4 regions of the Streptomyces kurssanovii genome follow, and region 3 is predicted to be linked to each of the others. Evidence: riboswitches for the same ligand, from Rfam matches in the RefSeq annotation. Region 3 holds a riboswitch; each other region holds the start of a gene.

Region 1 (7,523 bases), on a different contig from region 3:
GGTCGTCCTCCTCGACGTGCACCTGCCCGGCGGCGGCGGGGTCGAGGTGCTGCGCCGCTGCGCCTCGCTGATGGCGGCGGCGGAGAACCCGGTGCGGTTCCTGGCGCTGTCGGTGTCCGACGCGGCGGAGGACGTGATCGGCGTCATCCGCGGCGGCGCCCGTGGCTACGTCACCAAGACGATCACCGGCACCGACCTGGTCGACTCCATCTTCCGGGTGCAGGACGGCGACGCGGTGTTCTCGCCGCGGCTGGCCGGTTTCGTGCTGGACGCCTTCGCCTCGACCGACGCGCCGCCGGTCGACGAGGACCTGGACCGGCTGACGCAGCGGGAGCGGGAGGTGCTGCGGCTCATCGCGCGCGGATACGCGTACAAGGAGATCGCCAAGCAGCTCTTCATCTCGGTGAAGACGGTCGAGTCGCACGTGTCCGCGGTGCTGCGCAAGCTTCAGCTGTCCAACCGGCACGAGCTCACCCGATGGGCGACGGCACGCCGCCTGGTGTGACGCGCCGGTCGCTGCGTCAGGTCAGGGACATGTCGGTCTTGTCGCCGGCCCGGACGTGGCCGACGGCGGCGCAGACCCGTTCGACGTCCGGGGCGCCGGGCTCCAGCCACACGGTCCGGCAGCCTGCGTCGAAGGCCTTCGCGGTCAGCAACGCGGAGAACACCGACGGCTGCTGCTGGTCAGGGCTGGAACGGGCCCCGGGGTCGTCGCACCGGCCCGGGAACGGGCAAGCGGACCGATGCCGGGCCGTGCCCGGCCGGGTCACGCGGGTCGGGTCGCTCCGGCGAACGGCATCTGGTCGATCGGCGCGACCCGCACCGGGGCACCGGGACGCGGGGCGTGGATCATCTGCCCGCCGCCGATGTAGAGGCCGACGTGCGAGACGCCGGAGTAGAAGAAGACCAGGTCACCCGGCGCGAGTTGGGAACGGGGCACCCGCGCGCCGGCGTTGATCTGGGTGTATGTGGTGCGCGGCAGCGAGACCCCGGCGGAACGCCAGGCGGCCTGCGTCAGCCCGGAGCAGTCGTAGGACCCGGGGCCCGTCGCGCCCCACACGTAGGGCTTGCCGATCGCTCCGTACGCGTAGGCGACGGCCTGCGCCGCGCGGCTGTTCGGGGCCTTCAGGGTGCCGCGCGGGGTGCCGGCGCGGTCCGCCCGCGCCGGTCCGTCCGATGCCGTGCCGCCGTTGTACCGGGCCCGCTGCTCGGCGGTCAGCCGGGCCAGCAGGCGTTCCGCGGCGGCGAGTTTGCTCCGCACGGCGGCCTTGTGGCCGGCCAGTTCCTCGCGGCGCGCCTCGAGTTCGGCGACACGGTCACCGGCCTGGGCCTTGAGCTGTGCGAGATCCCTCAACTGACGCCGCACGTCGGAGACCGCGGCGGCCTGCAGCGCCCCGGCCCGTTCCGCGAGGGCGGCGCGCCGGAGGTACTCCTCCGGGTCGGAGGTCAGGGCGAGGCGCAGACCGGGGTCCATGCCGCCGTCACGGTACTGGGCGGTGGCGAGGGAACCGAGGGCGTTGCGGGACGTGTTGAGGCGTTCGGTCCGGCGCGCCGCCTCGTCGCGCAGCGAGTCCAGTGATCTGCGGGCGCTCTCCGCCCGTTCCCTGGCGCCGTTGTGCTTCTCGGTGGCGACCTCAGCCTCCTGGTACAGCCTGTCGACCCTGGCCTGGATCTGCGCCGGGGTGAGGCCCGGTTCCGCGTGTCCCGTGCCGTCGAACGCGGTCGTGGCCGCCGCGCCTGCCAGGGCGAGGGAGAGCGCGGTACGGGCGGCCGGTCCGTCGAGCCGGCGCTCACGGGGCTTTCGGTGTTCCCGGTGTGCTGCCACGAGGGCTTCCACGTCCTTCCGTCGTCCCTGCCGCCGCACCGCGTCCGGCGGCGGGCCGCACAGGGGGGAAGCGGTCCGCCGCAGGACCTTCCGGCGGTGGCGGCCGAGTGCCGTCCGGCTGTACGACGGCTCGCGGGGAGTCGGCCACCTGGGGCAGGACGCTAGGACCGCGCCGGGGTGGGCGGGACACAACGACCGTAAATCTCCGAAAATGGGCGTCCGGCAACCGTTGATGAACGGCCGGCCGTCGTCGCGGACGCGCATCGCGTCGGTCCCCCGACCGATGCGGCGGACAGGGCCACCTGCCCGGCGGACGGTGGTATGGGCCGGGCTAGGCTCCGGGCCATGGACGTACTCATCAATGTCTTCGTCGCACTGCACATCATCGGTATCGCCTCGTTGCTGGGCGGGTTCCTGACCCAGATGAAGGCGATGGGCGAGGGCACCGCCCGCTTCAACCCCGCGATGCTGCACGGCGCGCTGACCATGCTGGTCACGGGTGTGGCCCTGGTGGGTCTGAATCAGGCGGACGACCAGACCGTCGACAACCTCAAGATCGGCGTCAAGCTGGCGGTCCTGGTCGTGATCCTCGGCCTCGTGTACGTCAAGCGGGACGAGGAGAAGGTCGACAAGGCGCTCTTCGGCGCGGTGGGCGGCCTGACCGTGGCCAACATCTTCATCGCCACGCTCTGGACCTGACCCGCGCGCGGACATGACGGTGCCCGGGCGGCTCGGCCGCCCGGGCACCGGTGCACCGGGGCACCTCGCGTCGCTCCCGCGGGGCTTCAGGCGGGGCGGACGCTGCCGTAGATCGGCATGTAGTAGATGGACTCCTCGCGGACGTTCGTGCCCGGCTTGGGCGCGTGGATCATCTTGCCGTCGCCGATGTAGATGCCGACGTGGCTGATGTCGTCGTAGAAGAAGACCAGGTCACCGGGGAGCAGGTCGGCCGTCTCGACACGGGTGCCGACCTTCACCTGGTCCCAGGTGGTGCGCGGCAGGTCCACCCCCGCCGCCTTCCACGCGGCCGCGGTGAGGCCGGAGCAGTCGTACGAGCTCGGGCCCGTCGCGCCCCAGACGTACGGCTTGCCGATCTGGGCACGGGCGAACGCGAGGACCTTGTCCGCCTTGGCCGCGTAGGTGCCGTCGTCCGTGCCGGTGCCGGTGTCGGTGCCCGGGTCGGTGGTGCCCGTGTCGGGGGCGGTCTCGCGCTCCTGCTGCTGCCGCTCGGCCTCCGCCCGGGCCGCTGCCTCCGCCTTCGCCTTGGCCTCGGCCTTGCGGCGCGCCTCCTCTTCCTTCTCCCGCTCGATCGCGGCGAGGCGCGCCTTCTCCTCGGCCGTCAGCTCCGAGAGCAGGGCGCGTGCCTCCGCGAGCTTGGTCTGCACCGTCTGCTTGCTGGTGCGCAGGGCCTCCTGGGAGTCCGTGAGGGACTCGAGGCGCTTGGTGGCCTCCGCGCGCTGCTTCGCGGCCGCGGCCCGCTCGGTCTCGTACTCGCTGACGGCCCTGCGCTGCTGGTCCGTCATCCGGTCCATCAACTGGGTCTGGTCGAAGTACGCCTGGGGGCTGTCCGCGAACATCAGCGCGGCGGTGGGGGTGACGGAACCGGTGCGGTACTGCGCGGCCGCGTAGTTGCCGAGGGCGCGGCGGGACTCGTTCAGCTTCTCGGTGCGCTTGGCGGCCTCGTCGAGCAGCTGGTCGACCTCCTGGCGCTTCTCCGCCGTGGCTTCCTTGGCCTTGTTGAACTCCTGCGTCGCGCTGCCCGCCTGCCGGTAGAGGTCGTCGACCTTCTTCTGCACCTCTTCGATGCTGGGCTTCGGGTCGGACGGCGCGGCGGTGGCGCTCTGTGTGGAGAGCAGCGTCACACCGGCGAGGGCGGCCGTGGTGAATCCGACGGCGGTGGACGGTTTTGCGGTACGGCTGCGGGGCTTGCGATGCGACGCCAAGGCCGGCATCTCCTTCTTCCGTGGACCGCCTACCGGGTTAGCTGTCGGGTTCGGGCGAACGGAAGACGCCCTACGGACCGAGCGGGGGCACGGTCCGATTCACCCCGGTGGTGCTTGGTGGGTCCCCGGTTCCGAACTCCCTCGGGAGAAGCCCGGATTCGGCGCAGGCCGCCCGTTCGGCGTGGTTCGCCGGGAGGGGTGCGGGCCGCCTGGTCGAGCACGCTAGCCAACTCGTGCGTCTGCTGTGAAGGTTGATGTTCGATATGTCCGATACATTTTCGTGACCTTTTTCGGCGGCGGGCCGCCGGTCCGGCCGTCGGTCGCCCGGCGGATCCGCCCTGTCACATACCGTTGCGTGCGCCGGTGTCCCGGTGCGGCCACGGTTGTCGGTCCGGCCGCCTAGACTCGTTAAGCGATGAGCAGCCTCTTTGACGACAGCTTCCTGGCGGACCTCCGGCCCGACGCGGACGGGCCCCCGCCGCCGCCCGAGGACCCGGCTCCGGAGCAGCTTCCGGACGACCTCTTCCAGGGCGCCTTCGACGTGCCTCCGGCCCGCGACGGGTACTACCGCGACGGCGCCCCGCGCCCCGTCGTGGACCCCGCCGCCCTGCTCGACGGGCTGAACGAGCAGCAGCGCGCCGCCGTCGTGCACACAGGGTCACCGCTGCTCATCGTGGCCGGCGCCGGCTCCGGCAAGACCCGGGTGCTCACCCACCGGATCGCCCACCTGCTGGGCACGCGCCGGGTCCACCCCGGCCAGATACTGGCGATCACCTTCACCAACAAGGCCGCCGGCGAGATGAAGGAACGCGTCGAGCAGCTGGTGGGGCCACGCGCCAACGCGATGTGGGTCATGACCTTCCACAGCGCGTGCGTGCGCATCCTGCGCCGCGAGTCCAAGAAGCTGGGCTTCACCTCGTCGTTCTCGATCTACGACGCTGCGGACTCGAAGCGCCTGATGTCGCTCGTCTGCCGCGATCTGGACCTCGACCCGAAGAAGTTCCCGCCGAAGTCCTTCAGCGCCAAGATCTCGAACCTGAAGAACGAGCTGATCGACGAGGAGACCTTCGCCGACCAGGCTCAGGACGGTTTCGAGAAGACGCTCGCCGAGGCGTACCGGATGTACCAGGCGCGGCTGCGCGAGGCCAACGCCCTGGACTTCGACGACATCATCATGACGACGGTCCATCTGCTCCAGGCCTTCCCGGACGTCGCCGAGCACTACCGCCGCCGCTTCCGGCACGTCCTCGTCGACGAGTACCAGGACACCAACCACGCTCAGTACACACTCGTGCGCGAGCTGGTGGGCAAGGGGTACGAGGACCTGGAGCCGGCGGAGCTGTGCGTCGTCGGTGACGCCGACCAGTCGATCTACGCCTTCCGCGGTGCGACCATCCGCAACATCCTCCAGTTCGAGGAGGACTACCCGGACGCGACGACGATCCTGCTGGAGCAGAACTACCGCTCCACCCAGACGATCCTCTCCGCCGCCAACGCCGTCATCGAGCGCAACGAGTCCCGCCGCCCCAAGAACCTGTGGACGAACGCCGGCGCCGGCGCCCAGATCACCGGCTATGTCGCGGACACCGAGCACGACGAGGCCCAGTTCGTCGCCGACGAGATCGACCGGCTCACGGACGCGGGCGAGGCGAAGGCCGGTGACGTCGCCGTCTTCTACCGCACGAACGCCCAGTCGCGTGTCTTCGAGGAGATCTTCATCCGCGTCGGCCTGCCCTACAAGGTCGTCGGCGGTGTGCGCTTCTACGAGCGCAAGGAGGTCCGCGATGTGCTGGCCTACCTGCGGGTACTCGCCAACCCCGAGGACAACGTCCCGCTGCGCCGCATCCTGAACGTGCCCAAGCGCGGCATCGGCGACCGCGCGGAGGCGATGATCGACGCCCTCGCGCTGCGCGAGAAGATCACCTTCCCGCAGGCGCTGCGCCGCGTCGACGAGGCGTACGGCATGGCGGCCCGCTCGGCCAACGCGGTCAAGCGGTTCAACGTGCTGATGGAGGAGCTGCGCACGATCGTCGACTCGGGCGCGGGTCCGGCCGTCGTGCTCGAGGCCGTGCTGGAGCGGACCGGCTACCTGGCCGAACTCCAGGCGTCCACGGACCCCCAGGACGAGACGCGCATCGAGAACCTCCAGGAACTGGCCGCCGTGGCGCTCGAGTTCGAGCAGGCCCGCGGTGAGGAGGAGGGCACCGGCACACTCGCCGAATTCCTCGAGCAGGTGGCGCTCGTCGCCGACTCCGACCAGATCCCCGACGAGGACGAAGAGGGCACCGGCGTCATCACGCTGATGACCCTGCACACCGCGAAGGGCCTCGAATTCCCGGTCGTGTTCCTCACCGGCATGGAGGACGGCGTCTTCCCGCACATGCGGGCCCTCGGGCAGACGAAGGAGCTGGAGGAGGAGCGGCGCCTGGCCTACGTGGGCATCACCCGCGCCCGTGAGCGGCTCTATCTGACGCGGTCCTCGATGCGCAGCGCCTGGGGACAGCCGTCGTACAACCCGCCGTCGCGGTTCCTCGAGGAGATCCCCGGCCAGCATCTGACCTGGAAGCGGACGGGGCCGATGGCGGCCCCCGCCGGACCGACGTCCGGCATCGCGTCCTCGCTGTCCTCCTCACGTTCACGCGGCGGCGCGTCCGGCTTCGCCACGCGGCGTACGAGCGACAAGCCGGTGATCTCGCTGGTGGTGGGCGACCGGGTCACGCACGACCAGTTCGGCCTGGGGACCGTGGTCGAGGTCAAGGGGTCGGGGTCCGAGGCACAGGCGACGATCGACTTCGGGGACGAGAAGCCGAAGCGGCTGCTGCTCAGGTACGCCCCGGTCGAGAAGCTCTGACGCTCTGACGACGGTGCCCGTCCCCTGCGGGGGCGGGCGCGTATGCCGGAGATGCCAGGACACGTACGTCAGGCGTACGCGGAAGGCTGTCCCGACGACCGTGCGCGTGTGCGCACGCCGACAGCCGCCGCTGCCGGCAGGATTGACGCGGCTTTCGCCGGGCCGGACGGGTCTACGCGGGATCGAGGCCGTGGCTGCGCAGCCACGGCAGCGGGTCTATGGCCGCGCCGCCGCCGGGACGGACCTCGAAGTGGAGGTGCGGTCCGGTGGAGTTGCCCGAGTTGCCCGAGTAGGCGATGACGTCACCGGCCTTGACGTAGCCGCTGCGGATCTTGGTGCTGCTCAGGTGGCAGTACCAGGTCTCCGTGCCGTCGGCCGCGGTCACGATGGCCATGTTGCCGTAGGCGCTGTTCCACTGGGTACGGACGGTGCCGTCCGTCGCGGCCATGACCTCGGTGCCGTACTGGACGGGGAAGTCGATGCCGCTGTGCAGGGACATCCAGTTGACGCCGGACTGGCCGTAGTACGCGCTGAGTCCGTCCTGCTTCACCGGCAGTACGAACTTGGGGCGGAGCGCCTCGCGGCGGGCCGCCTCTTCCTCGCGCTTCTTCTTCTCCGCCGCCTGGCGCGCCTTGAGGTCGATGCGTTCCTGGGTGCGGGAGGCCCGGTCGCCGAAGTCACGGGCGTCGGCGCTGAGCGCGGCGAGCTGCGTGTCCATGGCGTTGTTGGCGGCGACCGGCTGCACCGAGGCGGGGTCGGTGGCGGCCACGTTGCTCTTGTCGTCCTTCGTCCCGCTCTCGCTGCCGAGGCCGCTGACGGACGCGGCGGCGATACCGGCGACGCCCATGACACAGGCGGAGGGAACGGCGACGGTGAGGAGCGCCGATCGCTTGGCGGGGGTGCG
Region 2 (7,523 bases), on a different contig from region 3:
GACACGAGCTCTCCGACGCGGAGGCACAGGCCTGGACGGAGCTGGATCCGCTCTTCCCCTACAGCCGCCACCCGCACCGTTCCGCGGGCCTGCCGTGCCGCACGGGCGAGAGCGTCGTCTCGGTGGACGGCGAGGGGACCGTGCGCCGCTGCCACTTCGTCCGCGCGGAGCTCGGCAATCTCTACGACGGCTCGTACCGCCGCGCACTGCGCCCCCGGGCCTGCCCCCTCGCCGTGTGCGACTGCCACATCGGGTACGTCCACCTGGAGACGCTGCCGCTGTACGACGTCTTCGCCGGCGGAGTCCTCGAACGGATCCCGTCGCCGACTCCCCCGGCGTCCCCGTCCGCCCCTCCTCGGCCAGGACCGGTCCGGCCGTTCAGGTGACCGGTCGGGGCCCATGTCGTCGCCCCGCACCCACATCGGTGCGCCGCCGGGCCGCTCCGCGCGGAGCATGGAGTAGTCGGCCGGTTCGACCCGTACGGGGTCGCCGTGGACCTCAGAGCGGCAGCAGGTCGGGGCGCTTGGCCTCCACATGATCACCGGAGCTCTCGCCGCGGAGCCGTCGCCCGATCCAGGGCACCAGATACTCGCGTGCCCACTGGATGTCGTCCCGGCGCACCTCGAACGTCCCTCGCGGGGGCAGCGGCGGCCACGGCTGATCGGGATCGGCGGGCACCTCGATCCCGAGGACCTGTGCGGCGCGCAGCGCGACCCTGGTGTGCCCCTCGGGTGACAGGTGGAGCCGGTCGGCGTCCCAAGCACGCCGGTCCTGGACGGACTTGAGCGACCACAGGTCCAGCACGGGGCAGTCGTACCGGTCGGCGATGGCCCGTACGTGGGCGGTGTACGTGGCGATCTTGCCGCGCAGATGCCGCAGGACCGGCACGTCCCGGGTGTCGAAACCGGTGGTCACCATGACGGTGCCGACGGAACCGGCGAGGTCGGCCACCGCGCGTTCGAAGCGTTCCGCGACGTCGTCGGGGTCGGAGCCGGGCCGGATGATGTCGTTGCCGCCGGCGCAGAAGGTCACCAGGTCCGGCGCGAGCTCGCGTGCCCTCGGCACCTGCTCCTCGACGATCTGGTCGAGGAGGCGGCCGCGCACGGCGAGGTTGGCGTACCGGAAGGAGTGCTCCGGCATCCGGTCGGCGAGCAGGACGGCGAACCGGTCCGCCCATCCGACGAATCTCCCGTCGGGGCCCGGGTCCCCCACGCCCTCGGTGAAGCTGTCACCGATCGCCGCGTACGACCCGAATGCGCCACTGTTCTCTGTTCTCGAATCGTCTGCCACGGGAGCACATCTTTCCTGCATGGATGTGACCTACGCGACCGTAAGGAGGGGTTGACGCGCCGTGATCTTTACCACCCGTCACGTTTCGGCCACACCGGAATACGCGGAAGCCCCCGCTCCACCTGAAGCGGAACGGGGACTTGCCGGCGAACGGCGTGCGGCGGGACGGCTCAGAGGGAGACGCCGTGCTCGCGCAGGTAGGCCAGCGGGTCGATGTCCGAACCGTAGGAGGGGCCGGTGCGGACCTCGAAGTGCAGGTGCGGACCGGAGGAGTTGCCGGTCGAACCGGACAGCCCGATCTGCTGACCACCGGTCACCGACTGGCCGCTGGAGACGGCGAGCGAGGAGAGGTGGGCGTACTGGGAGTAGGTGCCGTCCGTGTGCTGGATGACGACCTCGTTGCCGTACGCACCACCCCAGCCGGCGGAGACGACGGTACCCGCGCCGATGGCCTTGACGGAGCTGCCGGAGGCGGCGGCGAAGTCGACACCGGTGTGGTAACCGCTGGACCACATGGCACCGGAGGCCCGGTACTGGGTGGTGACGCCCGCGTCCACGGGGGCGCTGAAGCCGGAACCGGACGAAGCGGGCGCGGCCTCCTTGGCGGGAGCCTTCGCCTGCGGAGCCTCGGCCTCCGGCGCGGCGGACCGCGAGTCGTCGCGCGACGGGCGGGTCTGCGACTCGGAACGGGGCTCCGGGTCGTTCTTCGCCTTGTTCTTCGCGCCGATCGTCAGCTCCAGACCCGGGTGGATCAGCGACGGGTCGGCACCGATGACACGGCGGTTGTCGTTGAAGAGCTGCTTCCAGCCTCCGCGGACGTCCTGCTCCTCGGCGATCTTCGACAGGTAGTCCCCGGCGACGACCGTGTACGCCTTCGGGGCCTTCTTGGCGGCCGGGGCGGCCGCAGGCGCGGAGGCCGGAGCAGCGGCGGTCTTCTCCGTCACGGCCGGGGCCGCCGCCGGGGCGGCGTTGGCCGTGGTGGCGCCGAACAGCGGGAGCGCGATGGCGGCGCCACCCGTACCGGCGACGACGAAGCCGCGGGTGATCGGGTTGGTCTTGGGACGGCGGTGCTTACCCTTCGCGGGCATGGCGCATTCCTCTCCGGCGCCTACGAGGTGAGCTGTCGGGTTCGGGCTGGAGATGCCCGGTCGCGCACTTGGTGCGACTTCACCCCAAGCCGTCCGGATTATCCGGATACGGCGTACTACCTGGGTCCCCCGCTCCTGCCACGCGTGGATAGGTTCGAATTCCGGGCGGCGGCAGGATTAGGCGGTCCGTCCGGATTGAGCGTGACCGTAGGCGAGTCGGGCAGCGTGGGACAAGCCGCGATTTTCCACGATCAATGACCGCAGCCCCGCCCCCTGCGGATTCCCGGTCACCCTCCGTCGACAAGAGAGGGCCAATCACCTTGCCGGCAACGGAATTCACCTCAGCACCCCGGCCACGGAACGTCACGGATATGACGCTGCTCACGAGCCGGAACCCATCTCCCCTTGTTACGGGGCACGTTATGCGCAACCCGCCATTTCGGACAGAAGCAGCATTTAGACATCTAGTCCCGCACTTGCCCATCAAATCCCGCCACCCTTGCCCCACTTCGCCGCCTGGTGACGAGAGCCGTGAGACCGGTCACTTCCAGCTGCCCGGCCAGGGGCTCCTTCCCGTCTCCTTCCCCCTCGCCTTCCACGCGGCCGCCGTTTCCGTCACCGTCGGCCGCCGGGCCCGTTTCGCAATTCCCGCCGGTCCCTTACCGGTAAGGCGAATTGAGGCCGGTGATCACATTCGCCGTAGCCGGATCACCTTGGCGTCGAAATCGCCCTTCAGCCCGGTGTGAATTCCATGGTGAAGCAGCACCCCGCCCTGGTGGACCGTTCCGGTGTCCACGCACACGTAGGCCGCCGTCGCCTCGATGCCGCGCAGCCGGAGCGCCGGCGGCCGCTCGCCGTAGCGCTGGGCCTGGAGCAGCGCGAGCACCACCGTCTCCTCGCCCCGTACGTACTGCACGGCGCTGAGACCCCCCTCGGGGGCCCGCAGCCGGTACAGCTCGCCGTGCTGGACCAGCGGCCTGATCTCCTTGTAGAGCCGGACCCAGTCGCGTGCCTCTGCCAGCTCCGCCTCGCTCCATGCCGCGAGGTCTCCCCCGACGCCCAGCACCCCGGCCATGGCGCTCACGAACCGGAAGCGCAGACTGCTGCGGCGACCGTTGAGCTGGACGTTGGGGCTGTCGGTGACCCAGGCCGCCATGACCCGGGCCGGGTGCAGCTGGCTGAAGCCGTGCTGGACGGCCAGCCGGTCCAGCGGGTCCGTGTTGTCCGATGTCCACACCTGGTCGGTGCGGGCGAGGACCCCCAGATCGATCCTGCCGCCCCCACCGGAGCAGGACTCGAAGGCGACCGTGGGATGCGCCGCCCGCAGCCGGTCCAGCAGGCCGTAGAAGCCTTCGACGTGCTCGGTCCAGAGCTTCTGCGGGTACGGCTCCCCGGGCCAGCCCGCATCGGTGAAGCAGCGGTTGAAGTCCCACTTCACGTAGTCGACGGGCGTGCCCGAGAGCAGTGTGTCGAGCTGCTGCCACAGGTACGCCCGTACGTCTTCGCGCGCGAGGTTGAGCACCAGCTGGTTGCGGAACTCGGTTCTCGTCCGCCCCGGATGGTGCTGGACCCAGTCGGGGTGCGCCCGGTAGAGGTCACTGTCCTCGTTGACCATCTCCGGCTCCACCCAGATGCCGAACTGCATACCGAGCGCGTGGACTTCGGCGGCCAGCGGTCCCAGCCCCTCGGGGAAGCGGTCCGGGTTCGGCGTCCAGTCGCCGAGCCCGGACCGGTCGCCGGTGCGCTGCCCGAACCAGCCGTCGTCCACGACGAACAGCTCGACCCCCATCGCGGCGGCCCGCCGGGCGAGCGCCGACTGCTGCCGCTGCGAGATGTCGAAGCCGGTGGCCTCCCACGAGTTGTAGAGCACCGGCCGCACCCGGTCGGCGCCGGGAATCACGTGGGCCATCTGCCATGCGTGCCACGCCCTGCTCGCCCCGCCGAAGCCCCCCTCGCTCCGGAGTCCGGCGAAGACGGGTGAGGTGTACGTCCCGCCCGGGGCGAGCCGCAGGAGCCCCGAGTCGTCGTGTCCCGCCCCTCCGGTGATCTGTACGGCCCCGTCCGGCAGCCGCTGCACGGAGATCCGCCACGATCCGGACCAGCCGAGGGCGCAGCCGTACACCTCGCCGTGCTCCTCGGTGGCGCCTTCCGCGTCCAGGGCCACCCAGGGCAGGTGCTGGTGACCGGTGTGACCGCGCCGGCTGCCGATCGCCGTCTCCCCGTACGGGAGCGTGTCGCGCACGAGGCGCGACTCGGCGGCCCAGCGGCCGTGCAGCTGGGAGAGCCGCCATCCCTCCCGCAGCGGCAGCGTCCAGGCGGCGGCATCGGCCCGCAGCAGTTCGAGGTCCGGCCCGGTGCCCTCGTGGGCGACGGTGACCCAGCGTTCGATCACATCGCTGTCGTCGCGCATGCGGTAGTGGAGAGTCAGGCCCAGGCCCACCAGCTCGTCACGGAAACGCAGCCTCAGCTCGTCGTCCTCGGCGGTCCAGCCGGCGAAGGCCCATTGCGTGCCCCGGACGCCCTCGGTCCTGACCGACAGTGCCGGGCGCACGAAGCGCGGGCCGCCTTCGACGGGGTACTCCTCGCGGCCGTCGAGCGGCGACTCGAAGGGACGGTACGGCGGTGGACCCTCGGCCGCGAGGGCCTCCGCGGCGGCGGCCGTGATGCGCCCGCCCCAGTGGAGGTGCACCACCTCGTCCGTGTCGGTGAGGTGGAGGGCGTAGCTGCTCGCGGGACCGGAGAGGACCCAGGTACGCCCTTTGCCAACGTTCTCGATCATCTGACCCCTCGGATACTCACAGGTCCGCACAGGCCCGCACATCATCCGCCGGGGGGACCGCGGTGGCAACGGCGCACAGGGGTGGCCGGCCACCGTGCGGGACGGCCAGGATGATTGGCCGTTGAACGTGTGTCGTATGGTCGAGGCCGCGCCATCGCCCGGCGAACAGCGCCGGCGACTGTCCTCCGAAGGAGTCCCCGTGACGCAGCAGCTGCCGCAGGTCCCCTCTACTGAGCCCGAGCTGACCGGGGTCCGTAACTTCCGGGACGTGGGCGGCCTGCCGACGACGGACGGGCGGCGGGTGCGGCCCGGCAGGCTCTTCCGCAGCGGCCACCTGGCACACGCGACGGCGGCCGACGCCGCGTTCCTGTCGACCCTGGGCCTCCACACGGTCTTCGACTTCCGCAACGCGGCGGACCAGAGGCTCGAGGGTCCGGACATCGATCTGCCCGGGGTGCGCAACGTGAATCTGCCGCTGAGCGATCCCGCGGACGGCGCGGAGTTCTGGAAGATGGTCCGGGACGGGAATCTGGACGAGCTGAAGTCGATCCTCGCGGACGGCAAGGGCGCCGGACGGATGATCGCGTCGTACCGGATGATCATCAAGGAGCGGACGGCGGAGCACAGCCGGGTGCTGCACGCCCTGGCCGAGGACAGCGTCCCCGCCCTGATGCACTGCGCCGCGGGCAAGGACCGCGCCGGCCTCTCGATAGCGGTGTCGCTGCTCGCCGTCGGCGTGGAGCGCGACGCCATCGAGGCGGACTACCTCAAGTCCAACGACCCGCACCGCCGTTACAAGGTCCGGCGCAGTGGCAACGGTCCTGACGCGATGTCACCTGAAGTGATGGAGCTGCTCAGCCCGCTCTTCGACGCCCGTGCCGAGTACCTGGCCGCGGCCTTCGACGCGATCGAGGAGAACTGGGGCACGACGGAGCGCTACCTCACCGAGGGCCTGCGGCTGTCCCCGCAGACCCGTGAGCGTCTGCGGGACCGGCTGCTCGAGCAGGGCTGAGGCCCGCCTGTCACTGGTTCTGGCCGCCCACCAGGAACAGGAGGTAGAGGAACCCGGCGATGACGTGGCCGGCGATGAGGTAGGCGAAGAGCCGGATCACCAGTCCGCGGGGGAAGCGCTCCTCGCGCGGGCTCTCGTCGCCGGTGGTGCGCTTGTCCAAGGGGTCGTACGACATGCGGAACACGTTCCTCACCGGTCGGGGACGGGGTGCAGTTCGGGGGCCTGCAGCAGGGTGTGCACGAACAGTATTTCCGCCCCCTCGGGGCCGGCTGCCGCGATGCGGTGCGGGGTGAGCGAGTCGAAGTGCGCGCTGTCACCGGCGGCCAGCTCGTGGACGGCGTCCCCGAGGCCGAGCCGCAGCCGCCCGCTCACGACGTGGAGCCACTCCTCGCCGGGATGCACCCGTACGAGGTCGCCCTGCACACCGTGCGGCACGAACACACGCAGCGCCTGCATGGCCCGTCCCGGGTTGCCGGCCTGGTGGTAGTCCCAGCCGGCCGCCGCCACGGGCTCGCGGTCGCGGCCGCGGATGACCGGATCGCGTTCGGCGGGCTGTTCGCCGAGCAGCTCGGCGACCGTCGTACCGTAGATGCGGGCGAGGGCGAGGAGCATGGGCAGCGAAGGCTGCCGCTGCCCCGTCTCGAGCCGGGAGAGATGGGCGGGCGAGAGGCCCGCCCGCTGGGCGGCGACCTCGAGGGTGAGTCCACGACGGCGGCGCAGGTCGCGCAGCCGGGGCGCCATGTCGGGCAGCCCCTCGTCCGTCGGCTCGGCAGAGGTGGTCATGCCTCCATTGGGCCAGAGTATTGCCTGTGAGGCAAATTCCTTTGCCTCACAGGCAAAAGGGCCGGTCAGCGGTTGGCGACCGCCTGCTTCATCAAGGTCTTGCCGAAGTCCCACATCAGACCGCCCCCGCCGTGCGCGTCCTCCATCACGGCTTCGAACGCGCCGACGAAACGGTCGACCTCCGCCTCCCCGATGATCAGCGGCGGGATCAGCTTGATCACCTCCATGTGGTCCCCGGAGACCTGGGTGAGGATCCGGTGCCTCTGGAGCAGCGGCACGACCACCATCTGCGCGAACAGCCCTTTCCGGGCCGCCTGGAGAACGGTCCAGCGACTGCGCAGCTTGATCGACTCCGGTCGCCCGAACTCGATGCCGATCATCAGCCCGCGACCGCGCACGGCGTGCAGCAGCTCGTACCGGTCGACGAGCGACGCCAGGCGGGCCCGCAGCAGCTCGCCCGTCACCCGCGCGTTCTTCACGATGTGCTCGTTCTCCAGCACCGACAGCACGGCGAGCCCCGCCGCCATCGCCTGGGCGTTGGAGCCGAAGCTCGCGGAGTGCACCAGGACCC
Region 3 (7,523 bases):
AGATACGTCAGTACAGCCTCTCCGCCGCCCCCGGCAGGCCGCAGTGGCGCATCACCGTCAAGCGGGTGCGGGGCGCGGCCGGTCCGCAGGGTGAGGTCTCCTCGTGGCTCCACGAGACCGCGCGCGCCGGGGATCTGCTGACGGTGTCCGTGCCCTTCGGCGATCTGGTGCTGGCCGAGGACGAGGGCCCGCTGCTGCTGGCGTCCGCCGGCATCGGCAGCACGCCGATGCTCGCCATGCTCGACCACCTCGCCGCCACCGGTTCCACCCGTCAGGTCGTCGTGGTGCACGCCGACCGCAGCGCGGCGGACCACGCCCACCGTGAGGAGTTGCGCCGCCTCGTCGACGCCCTGCCTTCGGCATCCCTCCACCTCTGGTACGAGACCGGCGGCGACGCCGGTGCGGCGACCGGGCAGGCCGACATCGGCGCTCTGGACCTTCCCGAGGGACTCACGGCGTATCTGTGCGGCCCCTTGCCGTTCATGCGCGCCGTACGGGGTGATCTGCTGCGCCGTGGCGTGCCCGCCGAGGCCGTGCACTACGAGGTGTTCGGGCCCGACCTCTGGCTCGGTCAGGAGTAGCCGGCGGCGGAGGTTTTCCGGCCTTCGCCCGGCGCCCCTCGTCATTGGTACGGATCTTGCTCTGCATGGCGTAAGGTTGTGTTCACCGACGCGGGGTGGAGCAGCTCGGTAGCTCGCTGGGCTCATAACCCAGAGGTCGCAGGTTCAAATCCTGTCCCCGCTACTGATGACACCGGCCCGGTGGTCGATCGAGAAGATCGACCACCGGGCCGGTGGCTTTTCCGCAGCGCCACGACCGTCGCCCGGTCGGGCGACCGGAAGTCGCCCCGCGGCGCGTCGGCCTTCAGCCTGAGGGGGGCGCGGTACTGTCCGCAGCCGTCAGCGGACCCGGTAGGACCCGGCAGGAGACCACCTTTGGGCCAGGAGTGGCGAGATCAGGGCGGCGCCAGAAGAGCCCCGTGGTTCGTCCGCGCGTTGCCCATGGCGATGATCGTCGGCGGGGTGGTCTTCGACGTACTGACCCCGCCCCGGTTCACCGCCGTACCTCTTTATGCCGCCGCCCCGCTCGTCGCGGCGCCTGTCCTGTCATGGCTGGCGACGCTGCTGACCGGGATCGCCGCGGTTCTGGCCCTGAGCATCCTCCATGCCGTCAACCGGAGCTTCTTTCAGATCACGGTGCTCACCGAGACGACCACGGTGGTCACCGTCGTCGCTCTCGCGCTGTTCATCAACATTCTCGTGCGGCGCAGCGGTGAGCGGCTCGCCTCTGCCCGGGTGATCGCGGAGACCGCGCAGCGGGCGGTGCTGCCCGCGCCGGCCGACCGGATCGGCGGTCTGCACATCGCCGCCCGGTACGAGGCGGCGCAGGCGGGCGCGTTCATCGGCGGCGACCTCTTCGCGGTGCAGGACACGCCTCACGGCGTGCGCCTCCTGGTCGGCGATGTGCGGGGCAAGGGGCTGGGGGCGGTGGGGACGGTGGCCGTGCTCATCGGCGCGTTCCGTGAGGCCGCGGAGCAGGAGCGCTCCCTGGAGGGCGTGGCGCAGCGGCTGGAGCGAGCCCTCAAACGGGAGGGCACCAGGCGGGAAGGGCTGGACGCCGTGGAGGGGTTCACCACCGCGGTACTGGGTGAGATCCCGCGCGGCCGGGCCCTGGTGCGGCTGGTGAACCGGGGGCATCCCGAGCCGCTGGTGCTGCACGCCGACGGGGCTCTGGACGTCCTCGCGCCGGCGCAGGCGGCGCTGCCGCTGGGGATGGGTGACCTGGCGGCGTGGCCCGACCGGGCGGACGAGTACCCGCTGCCCGACGGGGCGACGCTGCTCCTCTACACGGACGGGGTGACGGAGGCGCGGGACGCGCGCGGCGTCTTCTACGACCCGGTGGAACGGCTCGCCGGACGTCTCTTCCCCGGGCCGGCGGAGCTGCTGGACGCGCTGGTCGACGACGTACGCCGGTACACCGGCGGCGGTTCGAGCGACGACATGGCACTGCTGGCCGTCGGCAGGCCGGCGGAGGGGCAGCCGGAACGGCGCCGGACGGTGCCGGTGGTTCCGCCGGAGCCGGGCGGCCGCGACAGGTCCGCGTGACATCACGCGCCCGATGGAGGCGGTGTGCACGCTCCGTAGTCGAAGGGGAGCCGTCCGCAGAGCATGTGATGCCCGATCAGAATCGTGACGCCCTCCGGTGTTTGATCAACTCGCCCGGTTCCGGCCGATTCTGTCCGGGTAAGTCCCGGCCGAAGTCGTTAATGATCACCCGGAACAGCTTGGAATCCGGCCCCGCCGTCTATTAACGTTCGATAACGCAGTGCGGTCGTCCCAGCCGTCGCAGAGGCGGCGCCGTGCGCACGTGCCGAATCCCGCAAGGGAACCGGGGAACCACTAATTGGGGTGAATCGGTCACCCTTTGCCGCTCAGTCCGCGGTCGAGGGCGCCCGTAGGAGACCTTCCTGCTCCGAACCCGTCAGCTAACCCGGTAGGCGAGAAGGAAGGAAAGGAGTACGCCTTCGTGGCGTCCAACATGCCTGCCCCCGAGGCCCGCTTCGCGTCCGAACGTTTCAGTGCCGACGCCCCCGAGCGGACCTGGGAGGAATGGAACCCCACAGAGGACTCCGTCCGCCCCGTGCGCGGCCGGCACCGTGTCATCAAGCAGCGCGGCGGAATCGCCCGCAGCTCCACGGTGCTCGGAGTCGGCGTCATCGCCGCGGTCGGCGCGGGTGGCATAGCCACCGCGCAGGACAAGCCGGCGGTCTCCATCTCCCTTCCCGATTCCATCACGGACAAGCTTCCTGACGCCAAGTCACTTCCCGGCGTGGGATCCCTGATCTCCGACTCGGACGACTCCGACGGCGACGTGCAGGCGGCGCCGCTCACCGCCGCGACCACGGTCGCCGACGCCGGTGCCGGCCAGGCACAGGCCGCCGGCTCCGGCGAGGCCCTGCGCGCCCGGATCCTCCAGCAGGCCGAGCAGCAGCAGGCAGAGGCCGACGCCGAGGCGAAGGCGGCCGCGGAGGCGCTCGCCGCCGAACAGGCGGCGGCCGCCGCCGAGAAGCAGCAGAGCGCGGCCGAGGCCAAGGCCGCCGAGGAGAAGCGCAAGGCGGAGGAGGCCGCGCGGGCGGCGGCGGAGGCCGCGCGTCTCGCCGAGCTCGCCCGGAGCTTCTCCCTTCCCACCTCCTCCTACACGATCACCTCCACCTACGGTGAGTCCGGCGCGATGTGGTCCTCCGGACAGCACACCGGCCTGGACTTCGCCGCACCGACCGGGACCCCGGTCAAGGCGGTGCACGGCGGCACGGTCAAGTCCGCGGGCTGGTCCGGCTCCTACGGCTACCGCATCGTCCTCGAACTCGAGGACGGCACCGAGGTCCTGTACGCCCACCTCTCCTCGATGACGGCGAGCGCGGGCCAGCAGGTGTCCACCGGCGAGACGATCGGGCGCGTCGGCGCGACCGGCAATGTCACCGGCCCGCACCTGCACCTCGAGGTGCACACCGCCGGCGGCGTCGGCATCGACCCGATGGCGTGGCTGCGCGACAAGGGCCTCACGATCTGATCCCTGCCCGGTACGGGTCGCAGTTCCTCCCGTGCCGGGCACATCCATGTCTCCGGCAGTCCTGGCGCACACCCCCCGACGCCGGGGCTGCCGGAATAGCCGGTACGGGCCCGGCCGTTGATCACCGCATGACCTCTCTGCGCACCCTCGGTTCCTCCGGCCTGACCGTCTTCCCGCTCGCTCTCGGCGGCAACGTCTTCGGCTGGACGGCCGACGAGGCGCGGACCTTCGCGGTCCTCGACGCGTACACGGCCGCAGGCGGCAACTTCGTCGACACCGCCGACAGTTATTCCTCGTGGGCCCCCGGGAACGAGGGCGGCGAGTCGGAGACCCTCATCGGCAAGTGGCTCGCGGCCCGCGGCAACCGCTCGGAAGTCGTCGTCGCCACCAAGGTCGGCGCCCATCCCCGTCACAAGGGCCTCTCCGCCACCACCATCAAGGCGGCCGCGGAGGAGTCGCTCACCCGGCTGGGCACCGACCACATCGACCTGTACTACACACACTTCGACGACCCGTCCGTGCCCGTCGAGGAGATCATCACCGCCCTCGACCAGCTGGTGAAGGACGGCAAGGTCCGCGCGATCGGCGCCTCCAACATCAGCACCGAACGGCTCCAGGCGTCCCTGGCCTTCTCCGAGCGGGAGGGCCTCGCCCGGTATGCGGCGCTGCAGCCCCACTACAACCTGGTCTCACGCCACACCTACGAGGGCGAACTGCAGGACACCGCCGCCCGCGCCGGCCTCGCCGCCGTCCCCTATTACGCGCTCGCTTCCGGCTTCCTCACCGGCAAGTACCGGCCCGGCACCACGGTGGACAGCGCCAGGGCCCAGGGAGCGTCCAAGCACCTCGAATCGGAGCGGGGGCTGAAGGTCCTCGACGTGCTCGACAGGATCGCGCAGGCCCGTGGCGTGGAGATCGCGACCGTCGCCCTGGCGTGGATCGCCGCGCAGCCGACCGTGGCCGCGCCGATCGCGTCCGCCCGCACGGTCGAGCAGGTGCCGGCCCTGGTGGCGGCAGCCGACCTGGCCCTGACGGACGGCGAGCTGGCCGAACTGACCGCCGCGTCCGCCTGAGCCCGCGCCGGCGCGGAATCAGTAGCGGTAGGGGTTGTAGCCGCTGTAATCGCGGTGCGGCGGCGGCAGCGGCATCCGGGCGGTGGCCTGGGCGGCGTAGGCCAGCGAAGGCCCCGCCACCTCCCTGCGCTGCCACAGATGGTGCAGCAGCTCCTGCTCGCGCTCCACGAAGTCCGGACCCGCCGCGCCCCGGTGGGCCCGGTGACGCAGGAAGGCGAGCGTCGTCGCGAACGCCTCGTACTCCGACACGGCGTGCCCGGCCGCCGGGCCGTACGCCCGCCGGGCGAAGTCCCTGGCCACGGTGCGCGCCCGCATCGACGACAGGGCGCGGGGCTCGGCAGCGGACATCCAGCCGGCCGCCGCGTACGCCGGGAGCTCCTCCGAGACCGTGCGCAGCTCACGCTGGCGGGTCCATATCGACAGCCAAGTGAGCAGCGCGAACACCGGCACCATGAACGCCCCGTACACGGCGTAGAAGCCCCACGGGCCGAGCATCGACGCCGAGCCGTTCCACAGGGCGTGCATGCCCATCGCGAGCGCCAGGCCCAGCAGCGGCAGCGCGATGCGCCGGAGCCGCCGGTGCCGGCGCGCACCCAGCGCGGCGACACCGAAGCCCAGGCCGGTGAGCACGGTGAAGAGCGGATGCGCGAACGGAGACATCACGATGCGTACGAAGAACGTCGCGGCGGTCACGGAGGCGAAGCCGGAGGTGCCTATCGCCTGGTCCTCGCCGAAGGCACTGCCCAGGTAGAGGATGTTCTCCGTGAAGGCGAAGCCGGTGGCGGTGAAGCCGGCGACCACCACGCCGTCCACGATTCCGGTGAAGTCCCGTCTGCGGAAGACGAAGAGCAGCAGGATCGCGGCGGCCTTCGCGCTCTCCTCGACGACCGGCGCTATCACCGTCGCCCCGAGGGTGTCGGCCGACACCGGGTCGGCGGTCGCCGTCGCTATCCAGCGGGTCGCGAAGGTGTTCGCGATGATCGCTATCAGCGCGGCGGCGAACGCGCCCCAGGCGAAGGCGAAGAGAAGATTCCGCCACGGGCCGGGCTCCACACGGTCGAGCCAGCGGAACGCCGCCAGCAGCAGCGGGACCGGCAGCGTCGCGAGACCGAGACCGACCAGGAAGCCGTGGGTGCCGGTCTGCTCGCGCACGAGCACCAGGATCACCAGAGCGCACAGGGCGAGCAGGGTGACCACCGCACCGGCGCGGAAGGCCCGGCTGCGCCAGATCCTCGACGCCGCCCGCGGCCGGTAGCGCCGGCGCGCGGGCGCGGGCACCGCGGTCAGCAGCGCGTCGACATGCTCCTGCTCACGCGCGGGCAACACGGGGTGCGGGGGCACCGCCGGGCGCTGCGGCGGGTGCTCCGGTGGTTGCTGCGCGGACGAGTCGGACACCCGTCGACCCTAACCACGAGCACCGACAACTGGCGACGGCGCGTCGGACATCGCGGGCGCCACCGCGCGGTTCAGGCCTGGGGCGTGACCCGGCGGAACAGCAGATCGCGGACCTTGTGACCCTTGTCCAGGCCCTGACCCTCGAAGCGGGTCAGCGGACGGAACGCGGGCCGCGGCGCGAAGCCGCCGTCCTCCTGGGTGTTCTCGAAATCCGGATGCGCCGACAGCACCTCGAGCATCTGCTCGGCGTACGGCTCCCAGTCGGTCGCGCAGTGCAGGATCGCGCCCGGAGCGAGCGGCCCGGCGGCGAGGGTGAGGAAGTCCGGCTGGATCAGCCGGCGCTTGTGGTGCCGCTTCTTCGGCCACGGGTCGGGGAAGTAGACGCGCATGCCGTGGAGCGAGCGGGGCGGCAGCATCTCCCGCAGCAGGATGATCGCGTCACCGTTGGCCACCCGGATGTTGGACAGGCCGTTCCGTTCCGCGAGAGCGAGCAGATTGCCCTGCCCGGGGGTGTGTACGTCGACGGCGAGGATCCCGGTCCCCGGGTCGTCGGCAGCCATCTGGGCGGTCGCCTCGCCCATGCCGAAGCCGATCTCCAGGACGACGGGCAGCCCGCCGAACATCTCCTCGAGGTCGAGCACCCGGTGCCCGTCGATGTCCAGGCCCCACAACGGCCAGAGCCGCTGCAACGCGTCCTCCTGCCCGGCGGTGACCCGGCTGCGCCGCGGCTGGAAGCTGCGGATACGACGCTCGTGATGCGAACCGGCCGGGTCGGCGGCGGGGCCGCCCGGGAAGCGCGGCTCGCTCTTGGCGCGGATGAAGTGGCGCGGGGCCTCGGGGCTGGGGTCGGGATCACGGAACTCAGACACAGTGATGCCGATTCTACGAGGGCGCGATCGGGCGGTGCGCCGGCGTGGGCGGCCCCACGGTGACGGGAGGGATCAGGTCATGGAGCGGCACGGGCCGGTCCGCGCCCCGCCACCCGCCTGGAAGCTTCGACGAGGCGGCGGCCGTCCGGCCCCGCCGCGTCACCGGGCAGTGCCCCTGCCGTCACATCCGCCGGCGATCGGGCGTCACCGGGCGTCACCTGGCGGCGCGGGGACGCGAGGGCGACAGCGCGGTGAGCGCGCGGCGGGCGACCTCGCGGCCGATCGGGAGCGAGGCCGTCGCCGCCGGAGACGGGGCGTTCAGTACGTGCACCGTCCGCGGGGCCTCGCGGATCAGGAAGTCGTCGGCAAGCGTCCCGTCGCGGAGCACCGCCTGCGCGCGCACGCCCGCCGGCGCCGGGCGCAGGTCGCCCTCCGTCACCGCCGGCAGCAGGCGGCGGACCGCCGAGGTGAACGCCCGCTTGGACACGGAGCGGCGCAGCTCCCCGGCCCCGTACCGCCAGTGCCGCCGGGCGATGTGCCAGGAGCCGGGCCAGCCGAGCGTGCCCGCCAGCTCCAGGGGACGGACGGCCGACCAGCTGTAGCCCTCGCGGGCCAG
Region 4 (7,523 bases), on a different contig from region 3:
TCCATCTGACCCTCAGCGACACCGGCGGCCCGTACGACGGGGCCAAGGGCCGTATCGCGCGCTACGACACGGCGACCGGCGAGTGGAAGGACACCAGCCCGACCGCCGAGGCCGACACCTACTCCGGCTTCAGCGGGCTGAGCGTGGACCGGCAGCGGCCCGGCACCCTGATGGCCACGGCCTACAGCTCCTGGTGGCCCGACACGCAGATCTTCCGTTCCACGGACAGCGGTGAGACCTGGACCAGGGCGTGGGACTACACCAGTTACCCCGACCGCTCCTTCCGCTACACGCAGGACGTCTCGTCCGTGCCCTGGCTCTCCTGGGGCGCGAACCCGTCCCCTCCCGAGGTCACGCCCAAGCTGGGCTGGATGACGGAGGCGCTGGAGATCGACCCGTTCGACTCGGACCGGATGATGTACGGCACGGGAGCCACCGTCTACGGCACCGAGAATCTGCGGACCTGGGACTCCGGCGGCCGGATCACCATCACGCCCATGGTGAAGGGGCTCGAGGAGACGGCCGTCAACGACCTGGTGAGCCCGCCGTCGGGTGCGCCGCTGCTGAGCGCCCTCGGTGACATCGGCGGCTTCCGGCACACCGACCTCGACGCCGTGCCGCCTCTGATGTTCACCTCGCCGAACCTCTCGTCGACCACGAGCCTGGACTTCGCGGAGGCGGCGCCGGCCACGGTCGTACGGGTCGGCAACGCCGACGCCGCCCCGCACATCGGCTTCTCCACGGACAACGGGGCCAACTGGTTCCAGGCCTCCCAGCCTTCGGGCGTGACGGGCGGAGGCACGGTCGCCGCCGCCGCGGACGGCAGCGGCTTCGTCTGGAGCCCGGACGGCACCGGAGTGCACCACACCACCGGGTACGGCAACTCGTGGAAGCCGTCCACGGGGATCCCCGCCGGCGCGACGGTCGAGTCGGACCGCCGGAACCCGAAGAAGTTCTACGGGTACAAGGCCGGCACCTTCTACGTGTCGCAGGACGGCGGCGCCACGTTCACCGCCAGGGCGTCGAGCGGTCTGCCGCAGGAGGGCAACGTCCGCTTCAAGGCCGTGCCCGGCCTGGAGGGCGACGTATGGCTCGCGGGCGGCACGGCCTCGGGGACCTACGGGCTGTGGCACTCGACCGACTCGGGCGCGACCTTCCGGAGGGTCGAGGGGGTCGAGCAGGCGGACGCCGTGGGCTTCGGCAAGGCGGCTCCCGGCGCCTCGTACCAGACGGTCTTCGTCAGCGCGAAGATCGGCGGGGTGCGCGGCATCTTCCGGTCCACGAACGGCGGCGCCGACTGGACGCGGATCAACGACGACGCGCACCAGTGGGGCTGGACCGGCGCCTCGATCACCGGCGACCCGCGGGTCTACGGGCGGGTGTACGTGTCGACCAACGGGCGCGGCATCCAGTACGGCGAGTCGTCGGACGGTGGCGGTACCGATCCCGGGCCCGACCCCGACCCGGACCCGCCCGGGGGCGCGGGATGCTCGGTCACCTACAAGATCACCAACCAGTGGTCCGGCGGCTTCCAGGCCGATGTGACGCTGACCAACACGGGCAGCGCCGCCCTGGACGGCTGGCAGCTGCGCTGGAGCTTCCCCGACGGGCAGAAGGTCGGTCAGATGTGGAACGCCGCCCCTCGGCAGAGCGGCGCCGAGGTGACGGCCGAGAACGTCTCCTGGAACGGCAAGGTGGCCGCCGGCGCGTCGGTGTCGTTCGGATTCACCGGCAGCTGGTCGGGCCGCAACACCGCACCGGCGGCGTTCGCCTCGGGTGGTGAGACCTGCACCACAGGGAGCTGAGGAGATGAGGTCCGGTTCCTGGCCGGCGGGCGTGCCGGCCAGGAACCCGTGACCGATCGGCCTCGCCGGAGGGCGCGTTCGACGCCTGATGTCCAATATGGCTTGTTTTACCGTCTTACTCGTTAAGTCCAATTGAGTCTTGTTGTTGCGAGTTGGCGTTCTTGCGACGCTATGGCGGTCCGGACGGTTGCACGGAGAGCCCGTGATGTCGGTCACCCGGCCGACGGCCGGGGCGAAGATCCCGGAAGCGGTACTTCCCTTTCCCGCGAAGGGCTTTGAGTTCCTTGACGCGGAACTGACAAATTGAAAATCCGCCCATGGAGGCCCCATTCGGATTGTGGTGTGGAATTCGGCACTTGTTTCGCGGGGACGCTCTCGCTTACGGTCACCGTCAATCCGGGTGGACCGCCGAATCCTGCCGCCGTCCGGAAACCGCAACCGCACTCACTTCACGTACGGCAGGAGCGGGGGAACCAGGTAAGTCGCCGAACCGGAATCCGGAACGGCTCGGGGTTAAGCCGCATTCACCTGCGGCCGGGCATCTCCAGCCCGAACCCGACAGCTCACCTCGCAGGCGACGGAGAGGAATTCGCCATGCCCGCAAAGGGTAAGCACCGTCGTCCCAAGTCCCGTTCACTGACCCGCGGACTCGTCGCAGCCGGCACGGGCGGCGCCGCGCTCGCCCTGCCGCTCATCGGCGGCACCGCTGCTCAGGCGGCACCCGTGGCGGCCCCCGTCGCGGCGGAGCGGGCTGTGGCCCCCGCCACGACCGTCGCCGCGGCCGCGCAGGCCGTCGCGCAGAAGGCCGGCACCGTCACGTATTCCGTGGTCGCCGGTGACTCGCTTTACAAGATCGCCGAAGAGCATTCCCTGAACGGCGGCTGGAAGCAGCTCTACAAGGACAACCGGAAGGCCGTCGGAGCGGACCCGGCGCTGATTCACCCCGGGCTCGAGCTGACGATCGGCGCCAAGGCCAAGGCCAAGGCCGAGGCCGAGCCGAAGGCGAAGCCGCAGGCCAAGGCGAAGGCCGCCCCGAAGGCCGCGGAAGAGGCGGAGACCTCCGAGCGCGCCGCCGACACCGCCCGCGCGGACCGTTCCGAGCGCAAGAGCGCCCCGGCGGCGAAGGCCGCCGCTGCCCCCGCGAAGCCGGCCTACGCGAACAACCTCGACGGCTGGATCCGCGAGTCGCTGGACATCATGGGCCGGCACGGCATCCCGGGAAGCTACGAAGGCATCCACCGCAACATCATGCGTGAGTCCTCCGGCAACCCGCTGGCCATCAACAACTGGGACATCAACGCCATCAACGGCACGCCCTCCAAGGGTCTGCTCCAGGTCATCCAGCCCACCTTCGACGCCTACCACGTCGAGGGCACGTCCTTCGACCTGTACGACCCGGTCGCCAACATCACCGCCGCGTGCAACTACGCCGCCGACCGGTACGGCTCGATCGACAACGTGAACGGCCCCTACTGACGGGACCCGAGCGGCGGCTGATCGGCCGCCTCCACCTGACGGGCCGGTGCCCGGGACGCCCTACGGCGTCCCGGGCACCGGCCTGTGGCGTGCCCGGAACTGCGCGCGTGCGCCGCATGGGACGACGTGCCCGCCCGCACGGGTCCGCCCGCACGGGCCGCCCCCTACGTGCCCGCCCCGCACGTGCCCGTCGGCTCGTGCCGCCCCGTGCGTGCCGTCCGCGCGTGCGGCACAGGACGGCGAACCCGTCCGCGCGTGCCGCATCGGCGTTCGCACTGGCCGGCTCGTCGTCCAGCCGCCTACCTGGCGTCCGCCGGTGAGGTGAGAGCGCCGCGCGGCACGGGGCGCCCGCGTGCCACCGGGAGGCCGGCGCGGGCGGCACCGGCGGGGAGCGTCCGGCCTCGGCCCGGAACCGCGGCACCGGCGGGGTGCGACCGGCCTCGGCCCGGAACCGTGGCACCGGCGGGTGCGGCCGGCCTCGGTCGGGCAGCGACCGGGCCCGCCCCGGAACCGTGGCACCGGCGGGGTGCGGCCGGCCTCGGTCGGGCAGCGACCGGGCCCGCCCCGGAACCGTGGCACCGGCGGGTGCGTCCGGCCTCGGACGGGCAGCGTCCGGCCGCGGTCCGGAGCCGGGGCGCCGGCGGGGGCGACCGGGCTGGGAGGGAAGCGACCGGCCGCGCCCGGAACCGCGGTCGCGGCTGTCCGGAGGCGGCTCGAGTGGCTCTCGAGCGGCTCCCGAGGGGCCGTGTGCCATCGTGGAGGCGACGGCTCCGGCGGACGATGGCGCGTTGATGTGTCCGCGCCGATGTCGACGGGGTGCGGCGCGAACACGCCGCCGACGGACCGAGTACCAGGGCCGTGCGGCCGAAAGGCGCAGGTCACAGGAGTACGAGAGGCGCGCGGGGCGCGCCCCGCGATCCGGCGCGCGCGCCCGGCGGCGCCAGGCAACTCCCTGCCGTGCAGCTTCCTGGCCTGGCTGAATACGGACAGCCGGCCCCTCCCGGTGATTACCTCATGTCAGGCGCCGGACGGCAGCAACGGACCGGCCGCCACAGGACACCGGAACGGAACGTACGCCGCACCCGTACTCACGAATGGAGACCCTCCATGTCCCGTGCCACCCGTTGTACCGCCGCCGCATCCGCCGTCGCCGCCGCGTTCCTGGGCGGCATCCTGCTGGCCTCCCCGGCGCAGGCGGCCGAGGCGCCGCGGACGGCGCCGGCCTCCACGGACGACTTCGTCTGGCCGACGCCGCCGGACCTGCCGGACGACATCGTGTGGCCCTCCCTGCCCTCGCTTCCCGGTCTCCCGGGGCGGCCGGGCGCGCCCGACGACTTCGTCTGGCCGTAACCGCACCGGAGCCGACGATGACGACAGCGATGACGACGATGAGGACCCCCGGTTCCGCGAGGACCGTCGCGGGCACCGTGCCGGCGGCCCGCAGGGACCGGCGTCAGATCCACTCCCGCCGGGTGGCCTGCACGCCGGCCTCGAAGCGGCTGGACGCCCCGAGCCGTTCCATGAGTTCGGCCACGATGCGCCGCTCGGTGCGCACCCCGATGCCCAGTGCCCTCGCCACGGCCTCGTCGGTGAGTCCGGTGGCGAGCAGCTGGAGCAACTTGCGCTCCTGCGGGGTCAGTCCGCCGGCCCGGGAGACCGGGGCGTCCATGGGGCTCGCGTGCTCCCAGTACGCCTCGAACAGCGCCCGCATGGCGAGGACCACCGGGGGACTGCTGAACAGCAGTGCCGAAGGCTGGGCCTGGCCGGGGAGGCCGGCGACGATCGCGGCCGACGTGTCGACGATGAGCAGCCGCATCGGCAGGGTCGGCGAGGTCCGTATCTCGCTCTGCCGCTCCGCCATCCACTGGGCGTGCGCCTTGGTGACGCGGTCGTTGGCGACGCTGTCCAGATAGATGGAGCGGAAGCGCACACCGCGTGCGAGCGCCCGCTCGTTGAGGGGCCGGCCCGCCTCGACCGATCCCTCGGTGAGGGTGTTGTCGGGGTGGAACGCGAGAGACTCCCGCGTGCAGGACTCGGCGAGGGCCTCGAGGCGGATCCGGATGTCGTCGACGTTGTCGAGATGCTCCGTGCCGTCGAGGTTTCCGGCCCAGCCGGAGGCGGTGTATTCGGCGGCGAGCGCGGCTAGGGCGGCACGGTTCTGTTCGATCCGCTGCTGGCGCCAGGCCAGTTCACGTTCTTCCCGCTGGAGCAGGACCTTCAGGCCGAGCGACGGGTTCACCGCCCGCAGTTGGCCGGGAGCGACTTGGGAGGGCGCGAGGAGGGAGAGTTGGGACAGCCGGTCGAGTGCCGCCTCGACTTCCTCGGATGTGCTGTCCACCAGGTCCGCGAGCCGTTTCGGGTCGTATTCCTTGTGGAACAGGATCGCGCGGTAGACCGCGAGGGTCTCTTGATCCAATGACGAAACTTCATCCACGTGGTGTTTCCCCCTTGACCACGGTTGAACGTTTATTCATCCACGTGTTCAGGGCCCCTCGGAACGCCCTTCGGCCGACCCGCACACATCCGCCGACAGTGAGTTCCTTTCACCCTCTGCACGCTTTCCGCACGTTACCCGCTGATCGATCTTCTTGACAGGGCGGCAGGAATCAGGACCGTCCCAAGTCTGTCGCGAACTCCCGAAGGAGCCGGCCGTGTCCATCGCAGCGTCCTACGCGTCCGCGCCGCTCGACGGCTGCGTCGTTCTGGTCGTCGACGCCACCACGGGCATCGGGAGGGCCATCACCGCACGGCTCTGCGCCGCGGGTGCGGCGGTCGCCGTGGTCGGGGCCGGGCATCCGGGGCGCGGTGACGACGCGGCCACCAACGCCGCCTTTCTCTGCAAGGAGCTCGCCGGCATCGGACACGTGGCACTGCCCTACCAGGTGGACGCCGAGGACACCGACGCGGTTGCCGGGCTGCCCGGCCAGATCTCCGCGGACCTCGGGCCCGTCAGTGCCTCGATCGTCGTCGTCCCGAGGTGCGGCGCGACCGACCGGCTCGTGGAGACCTTCCACGCCGTGTCGGCGGCCGTGGCCCGGGCGCTGCCCGAGGGCGCACCGCACATCGAGGTCGACCCGGGCCCTCGAGCCGCCACGTCGGCCACCCGGTGCGACGACGAGCCGGCCCGTTCGGCGGTCGAACGGCTCGTAGCGGTTCTGACCCGCACCCCGGACCGCAGACGGTCCGCCTGAACATCCATCACATCGTCACGGGGGTAGGACATGTCCATTCGCGTCGTCGTCGCCGGCGATCACCAGCTCGTCCTGGAAGCGTTCGCGGAAACGCTCAACGGCACCGACGGGCTGGACGTCGTCGGACTCGCCACCAGTTACGAGGCCGTCATGCCCGCCGTCGAACGGCACCGGCCGACCGTGCTGCTCCTCGGGGAGAGCACCATGGGCGGCAAGGCACTGCGGGCAGCCACCGATGTGCGCTCCGCGCACCCGTGGTGCGGGGTCGCTCTGATGGTCGGCGCGGCCACACCCGCGGTGGTGGACCGGGCCGTGGCGGCCGGAGCCCTGGGGGTCGTGCCGAAGAACGCGCGGCTGCCGCAGCTGGTGACCACGCTCATGGGGGTCGCGGGCGGGTGTCTGACGGTGGACCCCGCGCTGCTGCGCCCGTCCGTCGCCGGGGAGACCGCGCTCAGCGTCCGGGAGATGGACGTCCTGCGGCTGACCGCCGGGGGCGCCAGCGTGAAGGAGATCGCGGGCGAGCTGTATCTCGCCGCAGGAACCGTACGCAACCTGACCTCCGCGGCCATCAAGAAGCTCGGCGGCCGCAACCGTTTCGATGCCGCGCGCATCGCGAGCGAACACGGCTGGCTGTGAAGGCGGCACGGCACGGGGCGGTGCGGGACGGGGCGGGACGGCGCGGGGCCGGACGCGCGCCGGCCCCGGCACAAGGGGTGCCGGGGCGGGGCGTCTTCGGACGGTGCGTCGATGTGGTGCGGACGCTGCTACTTCTCCAGGCAGAACTCGTTGATCGGGTAGCCCACATGACGGTCGGCCGTCGGCAGGTGGCCCAGGATCGTGTCCCCCGGCTTCAGTTCGGTGCTGTTGAGGACGGAGGCTCCGGGGCCCAGGACGCGTACGTGCCAGTCGTCCTGGAGGATCAGGTTGACACTCTGCCCGTTGGGGGCGACCGCGTCGATGGAGATCAGCGGACGGGTCTCTATCTTGACCCGGCCGACGCTGACCGGCCGGGTGCGGCCCTTGACGTCCACGGCCAGGACCGAGCTGCCGG

Evidence for each region. A riboswitch is a leader RNA that binds a small molecule or an ion and turns the genes downstream of it on or off. The one in region 3 is predicted to bind cyclic di-AMP.
Region 1: it holds a riboswitch for cyclic di-AMP, as region 3 does, so the genes downstream of both, AB0K36_RS01325 (C40 family peptidase) here and AB0K36_RS25020 (M23 family metallopeptidase) in region 3, are expected to answer to the same signal.
Region 2: it holds a riboswitch for cyclic di-AMP, as region 3 does, so the genes downstream of both, AB0K36_RS10365 (M23 family metallopeptidase) here and AB0K36_RS25020 (M23 family metallopeptidase) in region 3, are expected to answer to the same signal.
Region 4: it holds a riboswitch for cyclic di-AMP, as region 3 does, so the genes downstream of both, AB0K36_RS28110 (LysM peptidoglycan-binding domain-containing protein) here and AB0K36_RS25020 (M23 family metallopeptidase) in region 3, are expected to answer to the same signal.

The regions. Positions count from the first base shown of each region.
Region 1 is NZ_JBFAQK010000001.1:267,452-274,974, forward strand. Features, by position in the region: gene AB0K36_RS01305 (LuxR C-terminal-related transcriptional regulator) at 1-505, shown strand, start outside; gene AB0K36_RS01310 (hypothetical protein) at 522-668, opposite strand; gene AB0K36_RS01315 (C40 family peptidase) at 767-1,825, opposite strand; gene AB0K36_RS01320 (hypothetical protein) at 2,171-2,524, shown strand; gene AB0K36_RS01325 (C40 family peptidase) at 2,611-3,777, opposite strand; cyclic di-AMP (ydaO/yuaA leader) riboswitch at 3,780-3,942, opposite strand; gene pcrA (DNA helicase PcrA) at 4,184-6,619, shown strand; gene AB0K36_RS01335 (M23 family metallopeptidase) at 6,792-7,523, opposite strand, start outside.
Region 2 is NZ_JBFAQK010000009.1:157,673-165,195, reverse strand. Features, by position in the region: gene AB0K36_RS10375 (STM4011 family radical SAM protein) at 1-386, shown strand, start outside; gene AB0K36_RS10370 (SGNH/GDSL hydrolase family protein) at 499-1,290, opposite strand; gene AB0K36_RS10365 (M23 family metallopeptidase) at 1,461-2,378, opposite strand; cyclic di-AMP (ydaO/yuaA leader) riboswitch at 2,381-2,556, opposite strand; gene AB0K36_RS10360 (alpha-galactosidase) at 3,067-5,157, opposite strand; gene AB0K36_RS10355 (tyrosine-protein phosphatase) at 5,357-6,169, shown strand; gene AB0K36_RS10350 (DUF6126 family protein) at 6,180-6,344, opposite strand; gene AB0K36_RS10345 (helix-turn-helix domain-containing protein) at 6,359-6,952, opposite strand; gene AB0K36_RS10340 (aspartate aminotransferase family protein) at 7,018-7,523, opposite strand, start outside.
Region 3 is NZ_JBFAQK010000042.1:49,229-56,751, forward strand. Features, by position in the region: gene AB0K36_RS25005 (globin domain-containing protein) at 1-581, shown strand, start outside; tRNA gene AB0K36_RS25010 (tRNA-Met) at 671-744, shown strand; gene AB0K36_RS25015 (PP2C family protein-serine/threonine phosphatase) at 1,002-2,105, shown strand; cyclic di-AMP (ydaO/yuaA leader) riboswitch at 2,359-2,515, shown strand; gene AB0K36_RS25020 (M23 family metallopeptidase) at 2,527-3,570, shown strand; gene AB0K36_RS25025 (aldo/keto reductase) at 3,699-4,643, shown strand; gene AB0K36_RS25030 (PrsW family intramembrane metalloprotease) at 4,662-6,038, opposite strand; gene trmB (tRNA (guanosine(46)-N7)-methyltransferase TrmB) at 6,110-6,907, opposite strand; gene lhgO (L-2-hydroxyglutarate oxidase) at 7,122-7,523, opposite strand, start outside.
Region 4 is NZ_JBFAQK010000056.1:21,745-29,267, forward strand. Features, by position in the region: partial or broken gene AB0K36_RS28105 (cellulose binding domain-containing protein) at 1-1,805, shown strand, start outside; cyclic di-AMP (ydaO/yuaA leader) riboswitch at 2,237-2,397, shown strand; gene AB0K36_RS28110 (LysM peptidoglycan-binding domain-containing protein) at 2,400-3,281, shown strand; gene AB0K36_RS28115 (hypothetical protein) at 4,389-4,631, shown strand; gene AB0K36_RS28120 (helix-turn-helix transcriptional regulator) at 4,735-5,697, opposite strand; gene AB0K36_RS28125 (SDR family NAD(P)-dependent oxidoreductase) at 5,933-6,472, shown strand; gene AB0K36_RS28130 (response regulator transcription factor) at 6,503-7,108, shown strand; gene AB0K36_RS28135 (3-dehydroquinate synthase II family protein) at 7,237-7,523, opposite strand, start outside.